2 regions of the Exiguobacterium sp. RIT452 genome follow, and region 1 is predicted to be linked to the other one. Evidence: a T-box and tRNA genes for the amino acid it is inferred to sense, from the RefSeq annotation. Region 1 holds a T-box; the other holds one or more tRNA genes.
The links. A T-box is a leader RNA that pairs with one kind of tRNA and senses whether it is charged. The one in region 1 lies ahead of ileS (isoleucine--tRNA ligase), so its partner is inferred to be a tRNA-Ile.

Region 1 (6,538 bases):
GCCTTTGTCTCGTCATTTGGCGCAAGCTCGAGCTTGGCTTCAAGTGTTTTCCCGACAAGCTTCTCCGCACGTGCTTCTTCGAGTGCTTTTAGGACGTCATCGCGGAAAACGAGGAAGCTGTTCCATTTCGCAATCAACGCCAGACCTTCTTCCGTCACTTCCGGTGTTTCCGGAAGATCCGTCAAGAAGATGCTTTTCGTTTCGACACCCGGAACGAATTCCCATGCTTCGTCTGCCGTATGCGGCAAGACCGGTGCCATTAATTGTAACAACGTCACGACCGTGTCATACATGACTGTCTGAACGGCACGACGCGCCGGTGCATCTTCTTTTTCGATGTAGAGGATGTCCTTCGTGTAATCCAGATAGAACGAAGACAAGTCCAAGACACAGAAGTTATGCAACAGTTGATATACTGCCATGAAGTCGTAGGCATCATAAGCCGCCTTCACTTTGCCGACAAGTTGGTCAAGCTTCGTCCGCATGAAGCGGTCGGACTCTGGTAAGTCCTCAAAGGCAACACGGTGTGTCGTGTGATCAAATTGATCGAGGTTTCCGAGTAAGAAGCGGACCGTATTCCGGATTTTCCGGTACGATTCCGATACTTGCTTGAAGTTGTCCATCGAAGCGCGAACATCTGACTGATAATCAACGGAAGCGACCCACAGACGGAGAATTTCAGCTCCGAACTGTTGCATGATCTGGATTGGTGCAATCGTATTTCCGATTGATTTCGACATCTTCCGTCCTTGTCCGTCCAGAACAAATCCGTGACTGACGACCGCTTTATACGGTGCTTTCCCCGTCGTTGCGACGGCTGTCGAAAGGGATGAGTTGAACCAACCGCGGTATTGATCCGATCCTTCCAGATAAAGATCCGCTGGACGCTCGAGCTCCGGACGTGCTTCTAACACACCCGCATGCGAGGAACCGGAGTCAAACCAGACATCCATGATGTCCGTTTCTTTTTTGAAGACACCATTCGGGCTTGCCGGATGCGTGAAGCCTTCCGGAAGCAGATCAACCGCTTCGCGCTCGTACCAGACGTTTGATCCGTGTTCAGCGAACAGATTCGCGATATGGTCAATCGTTTCCGGTGTGACGATTTCCGTGCCATCTTCCGCATAGAAAATCGGCAGTGGTACACCCCACGCCCGTTGACGGGAAATGACCCAGTCTCCACGGTCTTTAAACATGTTGTGCAGGCGGGTTTCGCCCCACTCCGGTACCCACTGGACACCTTTGATCTCATCCAGGATTTCGGTACGGAAATCTTTGATCGAAGCAAACCACTGTGGTGTTGCCCGGAAGATGACCGGTTTTTTCGTACGCCAATCGTGTGGATACGAGTGTTTGATGAACGACAATTTCAACAAGGCGCCGGCTTCTTCTAAAGCAATTCCGATTTCTTTGTTTGCATCTTCATAGAACATGCCTTCAAAACCGGGTGCTTCTGCCGTCATGACACCTTTATCATCGACAGGGCAAAGGATATCGAGTCCGTAGGCTTGACCGATTCTAAAGTCGTCTTCCCCGTGTCCTGGAGCCGTATGGACGACACCTGTTGCTTCCGCTGTGACGTGATCCCCAAGCATGACGAGTGATTCACGGTCATACAGTGGATGTTTCGCTTTGATGTATTCAAAGTCCGCGCCGTTGAAGACACGACCTACCGTCGCTTCTTCCCAACCTAATGCTTCGATGACTTCCGGTACGAGTGTCTCGGCAACGATGTAGCCTTTGCCTTGGTATTCGATGCGTGCATATGTCAACTCACCGCTGACAGAAATCCCGAGGTTCGCTGGAATCGTCCATGGTGTCGTCGTCCAGATGACGAAATGATCCGTCGGCTCCAAGATGTTTTTCCCGTCCATGACTTGGAACGCGACGTAAATGGCAGCCGATCGTTTGTCTTGATACTCAATTTCCGCTTCCGCGAGAGCCGACTCTGAAGAAGGTGACCAGTAAACCGGTTTTTTCCCTTTATAGATGTATCCTTTGTTCGCCATGTCACCAAACAGACGGATTTGTGCCGCCTCGAACTCCGGTTGCAACGTGATATACGGATTGTCATAATCACCTAACACACCAAGTCGTTTAAACTGCTCTCGCTGATGATCGACTTGCTCGAGCGCATATTTCGCACAGAGCTTCCGGAATTCAGCAACCGACATCGACTTGCGGTCGACACCTGCTTTTTGTAAAGCCGTTTCGATCGGCAGACCATGCGTGTCCCAACCCGGTACGTACGGTGAACGGAATCCGTTCATCGATTTGTAACGGACGACGATATCTTTTAGGACTTTATTTAAGCCGTGCCCCATGTGGATGTCACCGTTCGCATAGGGAGGACCGTCATGTAAGATAAACGTCGGTTTCCCCGCATTTTTTTCTTGGACTGCTTCATAGAGATTCATCTCGTTCCAGCGTGCCTGCATGTCCGGCTCACGTTTTGGTAAGTTTCCTCGCATCAGAAATTCCGTTTTCATCATCAATAATGTATCTTTGTATTCCATCTGGCATTCCCTCACTTGTCTGTATTTTTAAGTACAAAAAAAAGCCAAGCTCATCCCCTGATAGGGACGAGTTTGACTTGAACTCGCGGTACCACCCTACTAGCAATCCTTACGAACGGATTACCACTTAAGAGCCCGATAACGAGGGCGAAACGACGGAACTTACTGCATTTGTTCAGTCCCGTACTCAAAGGGGATATTTTTTTTCATTCACTGGTCGGGCTCACACCGTTTCCCGATTCGCTGACAGTATCCTGATAAAAAACGTGTCCTTCTCACTGCTTTACTTTATATGACATCGTCGTCATTATACGCAACTGCCGGAATCTCGTCAAGCGCACCTCGCGTCGAACTATCAAACGCATCCCAGTCGTGACTTGTCAATAATTCCATCTGGGCATCAATCAACACTTTGAACCGGTTTCGGTACAACTCGATTTTTTTACGCATCTGTTCGACTTCAAAGTCCGTCCGTTGGGCGCGGCGTTGCGCTGCATCTTGTAACTGCTCCGCTTCCCGTTCAGCTTGTTTGACGATCAGGCTCGCTTCTTTCGTCGCGTTGGCCTTCACTTCTTCTGCCGCTTCTTGAGCGACGATGATCGATTTGTTTAATGTTTCTTCCATCGAACTGAAGTAATCGACACGAGACTGCATGTTTTGAATGACTTCTTGTTGTTGACGGTTTTCCCGAAGCAACAATTCAAAATCCTTGATGACTTGATCAAGAAATTCATTGACCTCATCTTCGTCATACCCGCGAAACTTCCGTGTGAATTCCTTATTGTGAATATCAAGTGGCGTCAATGGCATAATGAATCCTCCTCAGTTTGTTTGTTAACCTTTTAACAGACCGTATTGCAGTTTGATCCGATCCCGCTTTGTTGAACCGAGTACGGCAATCAACTTGACACGACCTGTTCCGCGAAGGGACAGTAAATCCCCTTCATCTAACAGAAAACTTGGATCTTCCACGATTTTGTAATTGACTTTACTTTCACCTTGCTTAATCAAGCTTTGCGCTTTTTGTCTCGAAAAACCAAGAATCTCACTGACTACGGTATCGAACCGCAGGGAACTGACAAAACCTAACTCTTCTTGCCATTCCTGCTCTTTGATTTTCAATTGTTCTTCCGAATCCACGACGGACAAACGGATTTTCGTCTTGCCTGCCCGATCGACATTCGCTTCGATATACGAGGCAACTTCTTTCGCGACAGCAAATTGCACTGTCTGGTCCTGAATCACCACATCGCCGAATTTTCCGCGTTTCAGCCCAATATTCAACAACGTGCCGGTCACCTGTCGATGCGACAGTTCAACGAATTTTGTAGGATAATGAATACGATAAATGGCAATATCAAAGTCGTCTGCATCGAGATCATAATAATCAGGTGCAATCAATGCACGCTGTCGTTCTGCGCCTTCGAAACCGCCCTCAAAAAAGAGGGCGCATTTCGTACCGACGAGTTCCCGTGTGATTTGCTGTTCACGTGGATCCAGAAAATCAGTTAGCTTAAACGTGTAGGTCGCTTCGACATGGTCGATCCAGTTTAAGACAAGATCGACAAACTCCCGCTCATGTCCGCGATAATGATCATAAACACTCATTACAGGAAGATAGCCCGGATTCCTGCCTGCGCCAAGTTAAGCACAAGAAAGGCAACGATTGGTGAAATGTCAAGCATACCTCCGATGGGCGGGATAATCCGTCGGAACGGTGCAAGAAACGGTTCGACTAACATCGCTAAGACCTGACCGAATCTGGATTCCCGTGCATTCGGGAACCAAGAAAGTAAAATGTAGACGATCATAACGTAGCTGTAATATTGAAGTAATGTGCCAAGTGTACGCCCGATTGCATACATGACTTGTGAATCCATGTTTACCACCCCTTATGGTTGATATCATCTTCGCCGAGCAGATTGGAAATACTTCCTGCTAGCTCGACGTTGTTCGGAACACAGAGGAGTGTATTTTGACTAATCGTCGTAATCGTCCCGTCCAGAGCAAACACGACACCGGATAGGAAATTGATCATCTGACGTGACTGATCTTTAGACATCCGTTGCATGTTCACGATGACGGCACGATTTTGACGAAGGTGTTCGCCAATCTCTTGCGCTTCGTTGAACACACGTGGTTCACTCAAAATCACTTGTGATTTTGCCTTTTTAGTATGAATCGGTACGATGTTCGATTGTCTCACAGGGTCCTCCTTTTGAGTAACACTCGGGGTAGATTCCTCGTAGTACTCGTCATATTCTTGCTGTGAAGCACCTCTACCTTTATTTATTGTAGCATCATTTTCGTATTCGAGTTCATCTAAATCGTCTGTGTTTCCGAGAAATAGATTTTGCATTTTCGATTTGAATCCCATATCGATTCTCCTTTCGCTTATCTAGACAATTTATCGTTGGACTAAAACAGTACCCACTCGAACGTATGTCGCACCCTCTTCAATGGCAATCTCATAGTCGGAAGACATGCCCATTGATAACTCCGTACACGGTGCATGGGGAAGGTGACGTGCTGCAACTTCATCCCGCAAGTGACGAAGCGATCGGAACACGGAGCGGATCGTCTGCTCGTCTTCTGTCAAGGGTGCCATCGTCATCAAGCCGATGACCCGAATCATCGGATATTGACCGACCTCGTGTAAAAAGGAGTGGATATCGGTTGGATGGATTCCTTGTTTGGACTCTTCACCGGATACGTTGACCTGTACAAAACAATCGACAGGCTGTTTCGCCCGCTTGTTGATTTCCTCGGCGAGGTGCAACCGGTCAAGAGAATGCAACACATCAATCCGATCGATGACCTGACGCACCTTTCGTGTTTGCAGTGTCCCGATGAAGTGCCATTCGCATGCCGTGCGACCCAGTGCTGCCTGTTTGTCCGCCAATCCTTCCGGACGGTTTTCACCCAGTGCGGTCACTCCTGCTTCCAGCAACTCCGCCGCTACTTCGCTTGACACTGATTTCGTCACGCCAATCAATTGTACCTGCTTGTTTTGCTCAGTCTTTTCATATGCCTGTTTCATTTTTTGGTGTACGTGTCGTACATTTTCAGAGATTGACATCAAGAGGCTCCTTTACAATCAAACTAGCAAATCGTCCACCGTGGTCACCATGTCGGTAGGAGAAATAATCTTCCGCTTGGCAATTCGTACAGATGCCTGTATCAAGCACATCACCGACTCCACTTCGTTCTGCTAAGAGAGCATTCGTTTTTTGGAGCGATAACATCGCTTTGCCGTTTTCCTTCCGGACGTACGGCGATTCTTCTAGTCCGAGTTGATCGATGGCTTCGAGCACAGGACCATCCACTTCATAACAACATTCCCGAATCGACGGTCCGATTACCATCTGGACGGAAGAGCGCTCTGCTCCTGCTTGTTCCATCTTCGTCAATGTCTCTTCGACGATGTTCGCTACGGTTCCCCGCCATCCGGCGTGGACATTTGCGATGATGCCTGTTCGCGGATCACAGAAGATCAACGGTACACAGTCAGCGAACAACATCATCAACAAGACATTGGAGTCGGTCGTCACCAATCCGTCTGTACCCTTAATGGCCGTCTCATAATCGGATGCGCCGCACCCTGAATCGAGTGTCGTCACCTGTTCGACATGATTGCCGTGAATTTGTTCCGCCCAAACGGAATTTTCAAGTGCTAATTCCAATTGTCGGACGATGACTTGACGGTTTTCGACGACGCCGTTTGCATCATCCTTGACATGTAATCCAAGATTTCCATTTCCATGTGGCGCTGCAAACTTTGTGGTGAACGCTGCCCGAACGGTTCCCGTCGGGGTATCCCATTTTATCCATTGACCAAACATCTCATCCCATCCTTTTTTAAAAAAAGAGGTGTCGCTTACGCGACACCTCTTGATCTAGCAATCGTGTCTTTGGAATATCGGTTTAGCGATTATTCCGGCGAAGGAAAGAAGGAATATCCATCGTCTCTTCGACATCTGACCCTTTTGCTGGTTCTTGGTTCGAGCTACTAGGTGTCTCTT
Region 2 (6,538 bases), on a different contig from region 1:
CATATATGGAAGGAACACGGCCCATGCCATTTCCGGATTGTCGTACGGGGCCCAACCGACGAGGTTCGAGTTTAACGAACGAACCGGCTGTCCGCTTCCGTCACGAAGTGCAATCCCGTCTTCACCGTAAACACTGACCTGTGCCGTTCCGGTTTTGGCAGCCGCATCGATTCCGGTCTGGGCGATGACTTTAGAAGTCCCCCGCTCGCCTTTAACGACACGGTGTAACCCCTCGCGGACATGATCAATGTTCGCTTGACTGATTTCAATCCGGTTCAAATAGTTGGTCTTGAAGCTGTAATCGACTTGTTTTGTTCCTTCTTCAATCGAGTTCGACGCCAAGACTTCTTTTAAGAAGTGAGGTTGTACCCGATATCCGCCGTTGGCCAGTGTCGAAATATACTGCGCCACCTGTAACGGTGTAAAGGCATCATACTGACCAATTACCCGGTCCATCAAGAGTGTGACGCGGTCCGGTGTACCTTGTACCCCTTTTGCTTCATACGGAAGATCGATTCCCGTTGTCACACCGAGACCAAACTGACTGTAATAGTTTTGCATGATCGCCGCTGCCGCGTCGACACTTGCACCCGCTACACCATTACTTGGGTACTTCGCCATCCGCATCGCAATGTTAAACATGTACACGTTCGACGAACGTTCGAGTGCCGTCAGATCCGTGATCGGTCCCATATTGACGTAGGATCCTTTTTTGGTCCCGCCAATTGTAATCGGTGCATCGTTGATGACTTCATTTTGACGGATGACACCTTCCTCAAGTCCCATCGCGACTGTTGCACCTTTGATCGTAGATCCGATTTGCAAGGAAGTTAAGACGTTATTGATCGCGACATCACTGAATTCGTTCGTTGCCGTATCGAGTTTTTGTCCCGACATCGCCAAAATTTCGCCGGTTTGTGGATTCATGACGACGGCATAACCTTCTTTCAGGTAGCCACTGCCCATACCGCGCCCCATCTTAATTGCTTGTTGGAGAATTTGGTCGACTTGTTTGTTATATTCCGCATCAACCGTCAGGACAAGGTCTTTTCCTGATTCGCCTTCTTCGCGATTTGGTTCGCCGACAGGCTCGCCGTTAAACGTTTCATAGACATCATATGCCGGTTTCCCGCGCAACAGATCTTCATATTGTTGCTCAAGGAAAGAGGTTCCGACACGGTCATTTAAGCTGTATCCTTTTGCCTTGAATTCCGCTTGTTGTTCCGCCGGGATTTTCGAGTACTTCCCGAAGATATTGCGGAGCGTCCCTTCGTACGGATAAGAGCGTTCATAAAACGGCTCGACCGATACCCCTTTTAAATCTTCGAGGTTTTCATCGATGATGGCCATTTCTTTTGCATCCGCCCCCAATTTGACGAGCTGGGGATCAAGCGCATAGCCGACTTCCATGTTGTGTTTGATGGCGACGACTTCCATCGTCTTGTCATCAAAATCAATGTCTTTTTCCGTGATTGTATCAAGACGAATCTGATCTTGCTGTGAAATCGACAACTTACTTTGCGCTTCTGAACTTGGATATTTTTCTTTGACGGCCTGTTTATACCGGCGGTCGGATTCCTTCTCGTTGACAGCAATCCAGTAATCCTTCAGATCGCGCTCCGTCACTTTCCAATCCTTTTTAGGCAGGTTGATGATCGCCGCAAGACGTGAGGCGATTTCAATCCGTTCATCAACTTTCGTATTTTGAGACCGGCGGTACACAATCGAGTACTTGGAAATCGTATCGACCAACAGTCGTCCGTCCCGATCATAAATCTTTCCGCGCGGTACTTCGTATTTCGAAGCAATCATCTCCGTTTTTTGAACTTCCCGTGAAATCTTTTCACCGTTTACAATCTGGACGACACCTAATCTAAAAATTAAAATCGCAAACAATAAAAACACTACAAAAAACATTAAATTCAAGCGCAGCGGCAGATGGTTACGCCGTCTGCCCCTTACTGTGATTCGTTTCGCCATGGCGTACTCCCCTATCGTTCAAAAGTCATCTTGTTTCATTATATAGAAGGAAACTTTCCATAACAACCTATCCCATCATTTTCCGCATTAAAAAAGAGCACCGGTTTCCCTTTCGGAAAATCGGCGCTCCTATCTATCTATTATTTTGCGTCAGCGTAAAGTTTTGCCACGTGATCCCAGTCAATGACGTTAAAGAACGCATTGATGTAATCCGGACGACGGTTTTGATAGTTCAAGTAATAAGCATGCTCCCAAACATCAAGTCCAAGAATCGGCGTTTTGCCTTCCATGACTGGTGTATCTTGGTTTGGTGTTGAAACGACAGCTAATTTGCCACCGTCCACGATGAGCCACGCCCAACCTGAACCAAAACGAGTTGTTGCCGCTTTTGCGAACGCATCTTTGAATGCTTCGAATGAACCAAATGATTCGTCGATTGCTGAAGCAAGCTCACCCGTTGGCACTGCTCCGTCGTTCTTTTTCAAGAGTTTCCAGAAGAACGAGTGGTTCCAATGACCGCCACCGTTGTTACGGACAGCTGTTTGAATGTTAGCAGGAAGTGAATCGAGGTTTTGAAGTAACTCTTCAAGTGATTTCCCTTCATGCTCTGACCCTTCAAGTGCCGCGTTTACGTTCGTGACATACGTGTTGTGGTGTTTTGAGTGGTGAATCTCCATCGTACGAGCGTCGATATGTGGCTCCAGCGCATCATAAGCGTAGCCGAGTTCTGGTAATTCAAATTTTGACATTTTCATGTCCCCCTTTATCCTATTTTCGGAATTTCAATACTCTTTAAGACTAGCAAAAATAGTTGGTCAGGTGCAAGCAATGACCCTTAGAGATTACTGTTCGTCGCGTGGAGCGAATACAGATACGCCGCCGCCCGGAACCGGGAAAACGCCGAATCCTTCTTCATCGATGACGACAGGTTCTTCTTGGTGATTCGTATAATCGAACCATTGTTCTCCGGCACGTGATTCACCGACGAACATCCGTTTCTCACACATATCCGCGTTCGAGAGCAAGACAGCGCAACCCGAGTTCGGGAATTCTTCGACCCCACGACGGACCCAACCGACACAATGCGGATCGTCCAGGTAGTCTTCTTGCTCGCCGTAGGCTTTATGGTAACGGGCGTACAACAAGGCATCAATCATTTCCTTTTTGCCTTCGACCGGATGCGGTCCTTGTACTCCGTAGTAATCACCATAGAAGACACACGGGTAACCGTCTTTACGAAGGAGTACCGAAGCATAGGCATGTTGTTTAAACCAGTCATCAATCCATGACTCAAGCGACTCGCCTGGTTGGGAATCATGGTTGTCGACGAATGTCACGGCATTCGTCGGATGAGATTCCACCAACGTATCCGCAAACAGTGTCGTTAAATCAAAGTCCTGTCCTTGTTGCGATGCTTCATGGAATTTATAGTGCAACGGGACATCAAACAAATCGATCGTATAGTCGACACTGTCTAAAAACTGACGGCAATCGTCTAGATCCGACTTCCAGAACTCACCGACCATATAAAATCCTTCCGGGTTATCCCCGATCATTGATTTGGCAAATTCATTGACGAATTCATAGTTGATGTGTTTGATCGCATCAAGCCGGAAACCTTGGCAGTTGATCGTCTCTTTAAACCAGTTTCCCCAGTTGATCATCTCTTCGCGGACTTCCGGATGATTGTAATCGATGTTTGCGAACATCAGATAATCATAGTTGCCGAATTCGTCATCAACTTGATCGTTCCAATCTTTATTTTTACCGGAGATTTTGAAGACACCTGTTTTTTCTTCGCGTGCATCAAAATCGGTTCCATTGAAAAATTCGTGTGTCCAGATGAAATCAGAATATTTTCCGTTTCGACCCGGGAACGTGAATTTTGTCCACGCATCGATTTCAAATTCTTCTGAAATTTCTTGCGAACGGTCTTCCGGGTGGACTTCCACAACTTTAATCGTCTCGAGTTCATCGGCAGCCGCTTTATGATTCATGACGACATCGGCATAAACCGCGATGTCATTTTCATGCGCGACCTGAATCGCTTCGACCAATTCATCTTTTGTCCCGTATTTCGTCCGGACCGTTCCTTTTTGATCAAATTCCCCTAGATCATAGACATCGTAAATGCCATACCCTGTATCTTCATCTGATTGTCCCTTTGATGCCGGCGGAATCCAAACAGATGTGATGCCTGCAGCACGCAGTTCCGGCGCTCTCTCTTTTAAGCGTTGCCAATGCTTTCCATCATTTTCTACATGCCACTCAAAAAACTGCATCATCGTATGGTTACGTTCCATCTCTCTTCGCTCTCCCTTAAATTGCCATAGTATGAATATTATTGTATGAACATTATTACAATATCTTTAATATTCCCCGTGCAACCAAAAATAAACGCACACTCAAAAAAAGAGTGTGCGCTTATGAAATGGACCCTGCAGGACTCGAACCTGCGACCGGACGGTTATGAGCCGTCAGCTCTAACCAGCTGAGCTAAGGGTCCTTAAGTAATAGTAGCGGCGGAGGGAGTCGAACCCACGACCTCACGGGTATGAACCGTACGCTCTAGCCAGCTGAGCTACACCGCCATGATGAATTAAAACAACTAATATCAGATTACTGGAATGAAACTTAAATGTCAATAAATTATCTCACAAAAACAAAGAGGAATTTCTTTTCAGAAATTCCTCTTGTTTCATGATGAATATTCGCTTCATGCTGTTCCTGACCGTTGCTCCAGTACCAAATCCGTAATGTTGACGGCGTGGTCACCGATCCGTTCCAAGTTCGACAACAGATCAACGAAGATCATTCCGGCCTGACCGGTACAGTCTCCTGCATTAACGCGCAAGACATGGTGTTTGCGGAATGAACGTTCGAGCGAATCCAGTTTCCCTTCGAGCTCAAGTACTTGGCGCGCCAAGGAAACATCATCAAGTTCAACTGCCTTGATGGCCGTTTCGACGATTTTTTGCGTCAAGACATACATCTCATCCAGCTCTTTTTTCGCTTGTGCCGTAAATTCGATACGATTCACGATTTGGAAGTCAACGAGTTCGATGACGTTTTCGACATGATCGCCGATTCGTTCAAAGTCATTGACGGCATGCATCAAGAGTGAATGGTCATTTGATTCCCGTTCCGATAAGTCATGTGCTGCGACTTTAACGAGATAACTTGTCACTTCTGTATTCAGATGATTGATGGCATATTCGATCTGACCTGCATCTGATACATCCTTTTTATCGTGCGATTGCGTATAACGGTGCGCTTTTCCAAGCGCTTCCTTCGAGAACTCACCCATCCGTAATACTTCGAGCTTCGCTTGATTTAAGGCGAGTGACGAAGATTGGTTCAAGATGTTTTGATCCAAGTGGCGTGGTTTCGAGTCGACGGTCGTATCCGTTCCCGGCACGACCTTTTGGACGAGCCATGCAATTTGCGCGATGAACCAACATTGAATCAAGGTGTTGACGACGTTAAACGTTCCGTGTGCAAAAGCAATCTGCATTTTTGGTTCCAAATCGAGTGCACCGGTAATCCACGTAATGAACGCCGAAAACAGTGGTAAGGCAATCAAGAAGAGGATTGTCCCGACGATATTGAAGATGACGTGTGCTGCTGCCGTCCGTTTTGCTGCGATCGACGCACCAAGTGCTGCGAGAACCGCAGTGATCGTCGTCCCGATGTTATCACCAAACAAGACGGGTAAGGCTGCTTTGATATCAATCATTCCGCCGTCATACAATTCTTGCAAAATTCCGATTGTCGCAGAAGACGATTGAACGAGAATCGTAAAGATCGTTCCGACGAATACACCGAGTAACGGGTTATCCGACATGGAAACCGTTAAGTCACGGAACCATTCGCTTGATTCAAGCGGTGCCATTCCGTCTCCCATGAGCGTCAACCCATAGAAAAGTGCTCCGAAACCAAAGAAGATTTGTCCGATGTATTGAATCCGTTCTTTATTGAAGAAGAAAATCAGGAACGCTCCAAGCGCGATCGCCGGGAGTGCTGCTTCCTTGACGTTAAATCCGATGATGAAAGCCGTAATCGTCGTTCCGATGTTCGCCCCCATGACGACACCGATCGCTTGACGTAAATTCATCAAACCGGCGCTGACTAAACCAACGACGATGACGGTCGTACCGGATGACGACTGGATCAAGACCGTAACGACAATCCCCGCCAAAATCCCAAGAAACGGGTTTGATGTGTATTTATCTAAAATATAACGCAGGCGGTCTCCCGCTGTTTTTTGAAGTCCATCTCCCATATACTTAATACCGAATAGGAAAATACCAAGTCCACCAATAAAAGTGAAAATCATTTCCTGTAAATCATAGTTCATCCTGTCATCTCCTCGTATAAAAAGTGGAATTGATTTTTTGTGAAGAATCTATTGTTTCAACCTCTCCTATTATGTAAAGGTCTATTGAACTTGTAAACAGTTTTTCAGGTATTTGATTGTTAAGGTTTTATTAAACTGTACTAAAACAACATTTGTGTTGATACAAAGCCCTTTTAAATCATAAAATACCATTGTTATAAA

Region 2: it has a tRNA-Ile gene. The T-box ahead of ileS (isoleucine--tRNA ligase) is inferred to sense a tRNA for this amino acid. The anticodon was not compared.

The regions. Positions count from the first base shown of each region.
Region 1 covers NZ_QXJB01000002.1:265,765-272,302, forward strand. The annotation lists gene ileS (isoleucine--tRNA ligase) at 1-2,516, opposite strand, end outside; T-box leader at 2,576-2,804, opposite strand; gene D3D03_RS06865 (DivIVA domain-containing protein) at 2,805-3,326, opposite strand; gene D3D03_RS06870 (YlmH family RNA-binding protein) at 3,351-4,124, opposite strand; gene D3D03_RS06875 (YggT family protein) at 4,124-4,396, opposite strand; gene D3D03_RS06880 (cell division protein SepF) at 4,399-4,722, opposite strand; gene D3D03_RS06885 (YggS family pyridoxal phosphate-dependent enzyme) at 4,924-5,595, opposite strand; gene pgeF (peptidoglycan editing factor PgeF) at 5,582-6,358, opposite strand; gene ftsZ (cell division protein FtsZ) at 6,441-6,538, opposite strand, start outside.
Region 2 covers NZ_QXJB01000001.1:201,575-208,112, reverse strand. The annotation lists gene D3D03_RS01035 (peptidoglycan D,D-transpeptidase FtsI family protein) at 1-1,980, opposite strand, end outside; gene D3D03_RS01030 (superoxide dismutase) at 2,121-2,729, opposite strand; gene D3D03_RS01025 (alpha-amylase) at 2,823-4,283, opposite strand; tRNA gene D3D03_RS01020 (tRNA-Ile) at 4,413-4,486, opposite strand; tRNA gene D3D03_RS01015 (tRNA-Met) at 4,498-4,571, opposite strand; gene D3D03_RS01010 (Na/Pi cotransporter family protein) at 4,697-6,337, opposite strand.